One region of the Pseudoalteromonas sp. TAP-3C genome, then DNA from elsewhere that is predicted to be linked to it. Evidence: predicted binding sites of a transcription regulator. Region 1 holds the regulator's gene; each other region holds the start of a gene.
What was found. Region 1 encodes LexA, which represses DNA repair genes until DNA is damaged. Its sites were predicted from a motif close to TACTGTATNNNNATACAGTA; they were not measured.
Positions count from the first base shown of each region.

Region 2: a site for LexA is predicted at 1,810-1,829, ahead of AC6H44_RS05720 (SulA-like leucine-rich domain-containing protein). Genes of this name have one in related genera too.
Region 3: a site for LexA is predicted at 1,916-1,935, ahead of uvrD (DNA helicase II). Genes of this name have one in related genera too.

Region 1 is NZ_CM187618.1:3,086,265-3,089,520, reverse strand. It holds gene AC6H44_RS14495 (IS4 family transposase) at 1-773, shown strand, start outside; gene lexA (transcriptional repressor LexA) at 900-1,517, shown strand; gene coxB (cytochrome c oxidase subunit II) at 1,896-3,044, shown strand; gene ctaD (cytochrome c oxidase subunit I) at 3,037-3,256, shown strand, end outside.
Region 2 is NZ_CM187618.1:1,197,241-1,200,496, reverse strand. It holds gene AC6H44_RS05730 (NCS2 family permease) at 1-985, opposite strand, end outside; gene AC6H44_RS05725 (tetratricopeptide repeat protein) at 1,104-1,565, shown strand; gene AC6H44_RS05720 (SulA-like leucine-rich domain-containing protein) at 1,855-2,289, shown strand; gene AC6H44_RS05715 (YchJ family protein) at 2,329-2,805, shown strand; gene AC6H44_RS05710 (DUF6172 family protein) at 2,871-3,173, opposite strand.
Region 3 is NZ_CM187618.1:10,808-14,063, reverse strand. It holds gene yrfG (GMP/IMP nucleotidase) at 1-306, shown strand, start outside; gene AC6H44_RS00055 (dUTP diphosphatase) at 308-934, opposite strand; gene AC6H44_RS00050 (YacL family protein) at 988-1,356, opposite strand; gene AC6H44_RS00045 (hypothetical protein) at 1,470-1,694, opposite strand; gene uvrD (DNA helicase II) at 2,000-3,256, shown strand, end outside.

The DNA of each region.
Region 1 (3,256 bases):
TCGATAGCTTGGCACAGTGTTTACCTGCAGATTGTCAGCCTATTATTTTATCTGATGCTATTTTTAGAACGCCATGGTTTAAAGCCATAGAAGATAAAGGCTGGTATTGGCTTGGGCGCGTCAGAGGCAATGTGACCTTATCTAGCGACCTTGAGACATGGCGAAATTGTAAATCATGGTTTGAGCAAGCAACAGATAAACCACACCTTCTGACACAGATTTACTACGGAAAAACAGTTCGTTTCGCGTGCCAAGGTGTTTTGTTTAGAGGGAAAAACAAGGGACGTAAAAAAATCAAAAAACGGGGTGGGCAATCTCAATGTACAACGGTTAAATACCAACAACAAAAGGCCAAAGAGCCTTGGCTACTTGTGTTTAATTTACCTACACAATTTACAGATAAGCCTCAACGGATTGTGACTTTATATAAACAACGTATGCAAATAGAAGAAAGTTTCAGAGACACTAAGAATGCAAAACTTGGCATTAGTTTAGCCTTTGCAAATTCAAGAAGCGCAGAAAGGTTTGATAATTTATTGCTCATAGCGGCGTTAATGTTGTTTGTCTTATGGTGCATAGGGTACACCGTGTCGGCACAACAAGGGGATGCGGCATTACAAGCGAATACAGAGAAAAAACGACGAGTATTGTCCTATATTTATCTTGGCAAAGAAGTGGTTGATGATCCTAGGTATGAGCCTGATGGGCAGTTCATTATTTATGTGTATAGCCAGTTGTCACTTCTGACTATACAAATTGATAATTTAGGCTAAATTCGTGGGGATCTCTCAGCTTTTAAAGTATCTTATTTTGTCTTTTTAAGGTATTAATTTATATTTGCGATTTTTAAATAACTGTATATACTCACAGTTAATTGTACTGTATGGAAAACCAGTTGTATGCGACCATTAACGAAACGCCAAGCGCAAATACTCGAACTTATCAAAGTGTTTATTAAAGACACTGGTATGCCTCCTACACGTGCCGAAATTGCACAAACACTGGGTTTTAAAAGTGCGAACGCTGCAGAAGAGCATCTAAAAGCATTGGCTAAAAAAGGTGTGATTAAAATGAAGCCGGGCGCAAGTCGCGGTATTCAACTTGTTGAAGAAGGAGAACCCGAGCAACTGGGCTTACCTTTAATTGGTCGGGTTGCTGCAGGTGAGCCAATATTGGCGCAACAGCATGTAGAAAGCCACTGTAAAATTGATCCTTTAATGTTTAAACCCGCGGCTGATTTTTTACTGCGCGTTAACGGTATGAGTATGAAAGACATTGGCATTATGGATGGTGACTTATTGGCTGTTCATCGAACTCAAGTTGCTGAAAATGGTCAAGTTATTGTTGCTCGAGTAGGTGACGATGTAACGGTTAAACGCCTAGAAAAAGCGGGTAGAAAAGTATTTTTACACGCTGAAAATGACGAATTTAAGGCTATTGAAGTCGATTTAAAAAATGAGTCATTCAATATTGAAGGCTTAGCGGTAGGCGTTATTCGTAACGCTGACTGGATGTAATACTAAAGCATAATTTAGCGTTTAATGTTAATTAGGCGCTGGATTTATTTTAATCATGATATTTTTATATTTTTTCTGCTGTTATTTCAACAAACCCCTTACTAAACCTTACTCTCAGATTAATTACCTCATTAGTTACTCTTTTTTTTTGCTACGCTTTTTAAAACAAACACTGTTTATTTTTTATACCAAACTTGCTTATTGTTTATTTTTTAACTACTTATTAAATGGCTGGACTAAAAAAAACTCACAGCAAATTAGTTTTGAGAACACACATTTAAAAATCCAGCTCCATGTAAAAAATAAAAATAACGAATAGGCGTTTAAGCCGTATGCCTCTTCGCTTTGCGTCAGCAATAGCATTAAAGGAGCCTTCACATGGGTAAGCTTAGTTCTTCCTTGTGGCTTATATTATTAGTTTTTTCGCAAAATGTGCTTGCTAATAGCCAATATAATATGCGTAAAGGCGTAACTGATATAAGTAATAATGTATATCAACTGCACATGACTATTTTTTTAATATGTTGTGTGATTGGGGTGATTGTGTTTGCCATTATGTTCTGGGCACTCATTCATCACCGTAAATCTAAAGGGGCGGTTCCAGCCCAATTTCATGAAAGCACCAAAGTAGAAATACTATGGACTGCGATTCCTTTTGTCATATTAATTGTTATGGCTATTCCTGCGACTAAAACCTTGATTGCGATGGAGGATGCTAGCAAAGCCGATTTGACCATTAAAATTACAGGATCACAGTGGAAGTGGCACTATGAATACATGGGAGAGGATGTTGAATTTTATTCAATGCTGGCAACCACTCAGGATGAAATAACTAATTTATCTGATAAAAACCCTAATTATTTACTCGAAGTAGATAAACCACTGGTGCTTCCTATTAATCAAAAAGTGCGTTTTTTAATGACCTCGGATGATGTAATTCACTCATGGTGGGTGCCTGATTTTGCCGTTAAAAAAGATGCTAATCCCGGTTTTATTAACGAAACCTGGACTAATATTAATGAGGTCGGTACCTACCGTGGGCAGTGTGCAGAGTTGTGTGGGAAAGATCACGGCTTTATGCCCGTTGTGGTAGAAGCAAAAACAGAAGAAGACTTCAAAACGTGGTTAGCTGAGGCTAAACAAGCGAAACAAAAGGCGGCTGCTGAAAATGCTGCATTGCTTGATCAAACTGTACCAAAAGAGGAGCTGATGGCGCTTGGTGAGCAAGTTTATATGGCGAGCTGCGCGGCGTGCCATCAACCAACAGGCTTGGGTTTAGCGGGAGTTTTTCCGGCGCTTAAAGGTAGCCCAATAGTCATAGGTGATATCAAAGGACATATTGATATTTTGCTTCACGGTAAACCAGGTACTGCTATGCAATCTTTTGCCAAGCAATTATCCATAAAGCAAATAGCCGCCGTTATTACTTATAAGCGCAATGCGTGGGGTAACGATACCGGTGAAGTAATTCAACCAAGTGAGATACAAGCGGCAATAGACGCTGATGAGGAGGTAAATAATGAGTAGCATTGCGGAACAATCAAACACCAATGAGGCTCACCATGCTCATCAACCTGCTACAGGTTTTAAACGCTGGTTATTTACGACTAATCATAAAGATATAGGCAGTTTATATTTAATTTTTTCACTTACCATGTTTTTAATTGGTGGGGCTATGGCCATGGTGATTCGGGCTGAGTTATTTCAACCAGGTTTGCAGCTTGTAGATCCACACTTTT
Region 2 (3,256 bases), 1.5 Mb from region 1:
GTAAAAAGCAGCAACCCACAACTACAGCCGTTAAACCGGTTCGACCACCAACCGATACCCCTGCAACAGACTCAATGTATGATGTGGTTGTTGAAGTACCGAGCATTGCACCTGCAATGGTAGCTGTACTGTCTGCACTTAATGCACGGCCTAAACGCGGCATATTACCGTTTTTATCTGCTAACCCAGCCTTTTGAGTAACCGCTACAAGCGTGCCCGAGGTATCAAACAAATCAACGAATAAAAATGCAAAAATAACACTCAACATAGACAGTTCAAAAGCAGCACTAAAATCAAGTTGCATAAAGGTAGGCATGATAGAAGGTGGCATTGCAATAACACCATGATACTCCACTAACCCCATAGACACTGCAATCGCGGTGACTAGTAAAATACTAATCAGTACGCCACTTTTAAAATCACGATAAAGCAATGCAGCGATGACAAAAAAGCTAAAAATAGCTAATAATGGACCAGGGGAAGTAATATCACCCAGCTGCACCAGTGTTGCAGGGCTTGATACGATAATACCCGCACTTTTAAGTGCTATCAGTGCCAAAAACGCACCAATACCTGTTGCTATTGCTTGTTTAAGCACTAAAGGGATAGCATTTATGATCCACTCGCGTACCTTAAACAAGCTTAATATTAAAAATAGACACCCTGACATAAACACCGCACCCAGTGCAGCTTGCCAGCTATAACCCATACCTAATACAACGCCATAGGTAAAAAAAGCATTTAAGCCCATACCAGGTGCTAATGCGAGCGGATAGTTAGCCCACAAGCCCATAATAAAACACCCTATTGCCGCAGCAATACAAGTAGCAACAAAGGCAGCTCCTTGATCCATACCTGCCTCAGCAAGCATAGCAGGATTGACGAAAACGATGTAAACCATGGTGATAAATGTAGTCATACCGGCAATACATTCACGGCGAACCGAAGAATTATTTGCACGGATTTTAAATAAAGCGTCGAGCATAATATACTTGTGGTTATAAAAAGTGGCGAGATTTTAGCATAAAAATCACTTTTTACAGGACATTTTGCCTTGCTTTATACTAAACTAGCTAAGTGTTTAAAATAACAAATGAATTAATATGATCAAAACAACACCTAGCGGCCAAGACCTAGAGCAACAACTAGACAATATTCTTTCTTTTGTAACGCAGCCAAGCGATACAAATCTGCCTGCGAGTTCTAAAAGTACAGATCAAGACACATTAAATAAAGCCCTTTATTACCTTAAGAATGAACAAAACGCTTTAGCGGCAAAGTGGATGCGTTTGGCAGCAATGGCAGGGAACTACCGTGCTCAGTTTTATTTAGGGTTATTTTTTATAAAAGGGCAAGGCGTACCACAAAGTGTGTTCCATGGTGCAGCATGGCTTAGCTTAGCAAGTAGTCAAGGCTATGAACCCGCGATAGAGGCAATAAACGATATACGCAAACACATTAGCACCAAACGCTTTAAAGATGCGCAATGTTACGCTGCAAGTCTGTATGAACAAATTCATCAGTTACAATTTTCCCACTTGATCCCCTCAAGCAGCGATAAGTAATTTTTACAGCCCTTCAACTCTATTATCAGTTACTTAAATTAAGCGTTAACACGTTAAAAACAACGCTTAATTTACTACAGCCACTGTATTCTCAGGCCATCTTAAGGTGAGAACATGCACACTTAAAATTCAACTCTTTGTTATATATGAATTATTAATTAGTCGATAGTAATTTTAACGGTTTAAACGAAACAGCTGTACAAAAAAATAGCAAAAAACACTTGCACCAAACAACTGTATAAACTACTGTATACGTGTACTGTATATAAACCCAGTGAGTGAGATGATAATGTTACAGCCAGTTACCGTAAGAACAGTTAAAAGCTACCAACAAGATGGCCAATCAGATTGTGTTAACGTTGTGCAAATTGAAGATGAAATTTCAGCAACTTTTGAGTTATTAAAAGTATTACACCAATATAATAGCTTAAATGCATGGACGTTGTTAATTGCGCCAGATAACGTACCTAGCAAAGCGTTACTTGATTCATGTTCAATTAATACCAGCAAACTGTTAGTTATTCGGCAAAAACATTTAGTTAATTTGGAGTATGTTTTAAGCTCAGCACTGCACAATGGTAATTTTGCAGCCGTAATAACTTGGACTGACATAATAAATAATGCACAGTTATCGCAACTATCATTAAATTTGAGTCATACGCGCACTAAGTTGTATTGCTTTAGTAAAAAAAGCGCTCAGCCTGAGATTTCACTTGCGCAATAAGCTTGGTAAACTAACATTTTAATACGCAGTACATTTATCATGACCTCTAGCGCCCTATTATGTTTTTGTAACAGCCAGCAACTTTATGCTGATTGCTGCGAGCCTTTTCATTTAAAAACTAAACACCCAAAAACACCTAAACAACTTATGCGGGCGCGCTATAGTGCTTATGCCACTGAAAACGCGACTTTTATTTATGATAGTTACGCAAAAGAAAAGCAACTAGAAAACCCAGTGTCAGATATTAAAGATTTTGCAACTAGCTGCCGCTTTGTAAACTTAACCGTATTAGACTCTGGTTATAACGATGAAACAGGATTTGTAAAATTTAAAGCTCATTATTTTTATCAAGATTTATATTGCGAGTTGGCAGAGCATTCAAGATTTATTAAAGAAGATGAACAGTGGCGCTACCTTGATGGTGAAATTACACCGGTTGCCGATATTAAAGTAAAACGAAACGATACCTGCCCCTGCGGCAGTAATAAAAAATATAAAAAATGCCATAGCGTGTAAACGTCACCACAAAAAATGGGCCACTTGGCCCATTTTCAAATCTACACTAAACGCAGCTTGGCGTTTTATTCGTCATTACCTTCATCAAAGTCTTGACGCTGCGCAGGTCTTGCTAAAATCTCTAAGTAAAAAGACGTTAAACCTTGCTTTTCAATTTCACTAATATGGTTGTTAATTTCAGCAACGCGAACAACTTGAGCGTCTTGTGCTGTATTACCAAACTTACAATCAAATGCCCAATAATCAGCATCATCAGGTAAAGTTTTATTACGTTCTCTTTTCAAATATTTTTTCACTTCATGCTTTGCAGCATCAACCATACGAGGGTATTTGATTTTCTCGTGATTCAGCGTGAATGTTTTCTTCATTACGTTCCTAATTACCTTGGTTTAATGATAATGGCATTTAATGTCATACCATTTGTGCCATTATAGCAATTGCATTTAAGTTT
Region 3 (3,256 bases), 340 kb from region 1:
GCTCATCCAGAATGCGTGATGCTTAAATTTGAACATACCGCCATTGATAACTATTTAGATGGGGTGGTATCGACTCATGAATATGGAGTAAGTAAAGAGCAACAAAGCTTGTGGCATAAAGTGCAAAAAGATTTGGGGTTTGATAAACGCCGCACTTTATTTGTGGACGACAGCTTACCGGTATTACATGCCGCACGAGAATACGGCATTGAGCATTTACTTGCGGTTGCTAACCCTAATAGCCAGCAACCACATAACGAGATAACCGATTACTTAAGCATCACCGATTACCGTAATATTATTTAATTTATTCGCCCTGAGGGTAACGTGTTACTAAGCCTTGATAAACTTGTTTTGCAAAATCTGCATGTTCAGTATCAAGGTTTTTAACTACTTCTACTAAATGTTCGTTATCTTCTTGGCCATGCCATACTTTAATATAACTGCCGTCTTTATAACCATGATCTTGGCGGAAAAAGTTCAGCGTATTTTTACCCACATAGCCACGGTATAAATCGTCTATATCCATACCTATTTGCGCCATACAACCAGCAAACGCTGCCGCATTAAAGGCTTTATTGGCAACAGCACTCGCTGCCAATAGCTCAAGGGTTTGTTTAAAGTCATCACCTTGTTGTGGTGCATTTAGCTCTGTTTGTAGCTGGATAGCAATGTGCTCATAACTCGTTTTACCATCAATGCGTAATGATAAACCGAAATGAAAAATATCAACCAACTCTAAAATCACCTGTTCAGTATCTGGGGTTTGTTTTTTCCACCATTTCCAACCGTAATGATCCAACATTTCTGCACATTCAACCCAAATAGCTCTGTACCATTCAAAGCCCTGACTAAACCACCGCTCATGTACTTTGGTATTCATGGCATTTTGCATTTCTAGCATCACTACTAGTTTGTTTAAATTGGCAGACATATTGGTTCCACTGTTGGATTTATAATTGAGGGTAATAATACAGATAATATAACTTAACGACCAGTTGAAAACTCATGCCATGAGTTGATCAGGTCAACAAAGTCTTCAAAACCACAACCACTGCTTAAATCGTTTTCTTCAAGCATGAGCTCGTCATCTTGGTAGGCTATTAAGTCCTCGTTATCTTGGTGCAATGCATGCGCTTCAAATATCGCTTCAACCTTAGAAAGGATCAGATCAATTTCTTGGCCTTTAAGCGTTACCGGCTCAAAGCTTGAACTCACCGAGCTAATAAGTGCCTGTACCATCGCGACTTTGTCTTTGCCTATTTCTTCATTTAACCAGCGGCCAATAATTGTATGCTCGCTACTTATTTTAATTCTTAACCCACTAATAGGATCGCGAATGAATTGGTATTCCATAACGTTATTCCAGTATTGCTAATTCAGCAGATTATAACCTAGTCAGTTATGAATAACGTAAACCAGATACAAAAATAGCGCCACAAAGCGCTATTTAAGTATTATCAATTTAGCTAACCGCCAGAACGGTAACGTGCAGCATCAATAATTGCCCATAAGTGAAATACGGCTCCAATAACGGCTGGAACAACTAAAAACCATAATGCATAACCGCCAAAAACCAGAATGGCAAACACCAGCGCTGCTAAAATCCGCCCCTGCACTAACTGCCCTAAACCTGGGAAAAAAATATTACATAAAGCAGCAATTACATTACCGCCAGAACCTTGTTGAGACATACTCACCTCTGTCATTTAATTAATTTTGTATCTGTACTTATTATTTATACTTACACACTTTATGCCAATTTATTAAGGCTTACAAATCATATAGTTAAATTATTACGAATTAATCGCTTTGGTATTTTTTGCTAAAAATAGGTCAAATTAACAATTCTGAATAGATATTTTCCACTATACATTAACAGCAATACAGTAACTTAGTTGCCTATTTTATAAATAGCTGTTTATAAAAACAGTATTTTATTTAGCCTAACAAAAACACCTGTTATACTGCTGGCATTATTGATTAAAAAGGCGTAACGATGGACGTTTCAGAATTACTCGATGGCTTAAATGATAAACAACGCGATGCCGTTGCAGCGCCATTACAAAACATGCTGGTATTAGCAGGAGCAGGTTCAGGTAAAACTCGAGTATTGGTTCATCGTATTGCCTGGTTAATGCAAGTGGAGCAAGCCTCTGCCTACAGTATTTTTGCGGTAACGTTTACTAATAAAGCCGCTAAAGAAATGCGCTCGCGGGTTGAAGAAACATTAAAAGCCCCTGTCGGCGGCATGTGGATTGGTACTTTTCACGGTTTATCGCACCGAATTTTACGTGCGCATCACCGTGAAGCAAATTTACCTGAAGCCTTTCAAATTTTAGACTCTGACGATCAGCTTCGTATGATCAAGCGTTTATTAAAATCGATGAATATCGATGATAAAAAATGGCCAGCAAAACAGTTTGGTTGGTACATAAGCGCTAAAAAAGATGAAGCGTTGCGCCCTAAAGATATTCAGGCTTACGATATAAATGAGCAAATGATGCTTCGCGTTTATGCGGCCTATCAAGAAGCCTGCGATAGAGCGGGCCTAGTTGATTTCGCTGAAATATTACTACGTAGCTATGAAGTTCTTAAAAATAACTCAACGCTGCTGCGCCATTACCAGCAACGTTTTGCCCATATGCTAGTAGACGAGTTTCAAGATACCAATACCATTCAATATGCATGGCTAAAACTACTCGCTGGCGATACCAGCAGTATCATGATTGTAGGTGATGATGATCAAAGTATTTATGGCTGGCGCGGTGCAAAAATAGAAAACATTAAACGCTTTTTAACCGACTTTGATGCACAAACCATTCGCCTTGAGCAAAACTATCGCTCTACTGCCACTATTCTTAAAGCCTCAAATGCGTTAATTCAAAATAATTCCGAGCGCATGGGAAAGAACTTATGGACTGACGGTAATGACGGCGAACCAATTTCTATTTATGCCGCCTTTAACGAATTAGATGAAGCGCGCTTTGTGAGCAGCAAATTACGCAGCTGGCTTAATGCCGGAAATGCGCTACAAGATGCCGCTATTTTGTATCGCAGTAATGCGCAATCGCGGGTACTTGAAGAAGCCATGCTGCAAGAAGGACTTAAATACCGAATTTATGGCGGTATGCGATTTTTCGAACGCCAAGAAATTAAAGATGCCCTCTCATATTTACGCTTAGTGGGGAATCGTCAAGACGATGCGGCATTTGAGCGTGTAATTAATACCCCAGCCCGCGGCATTGGCGATAAA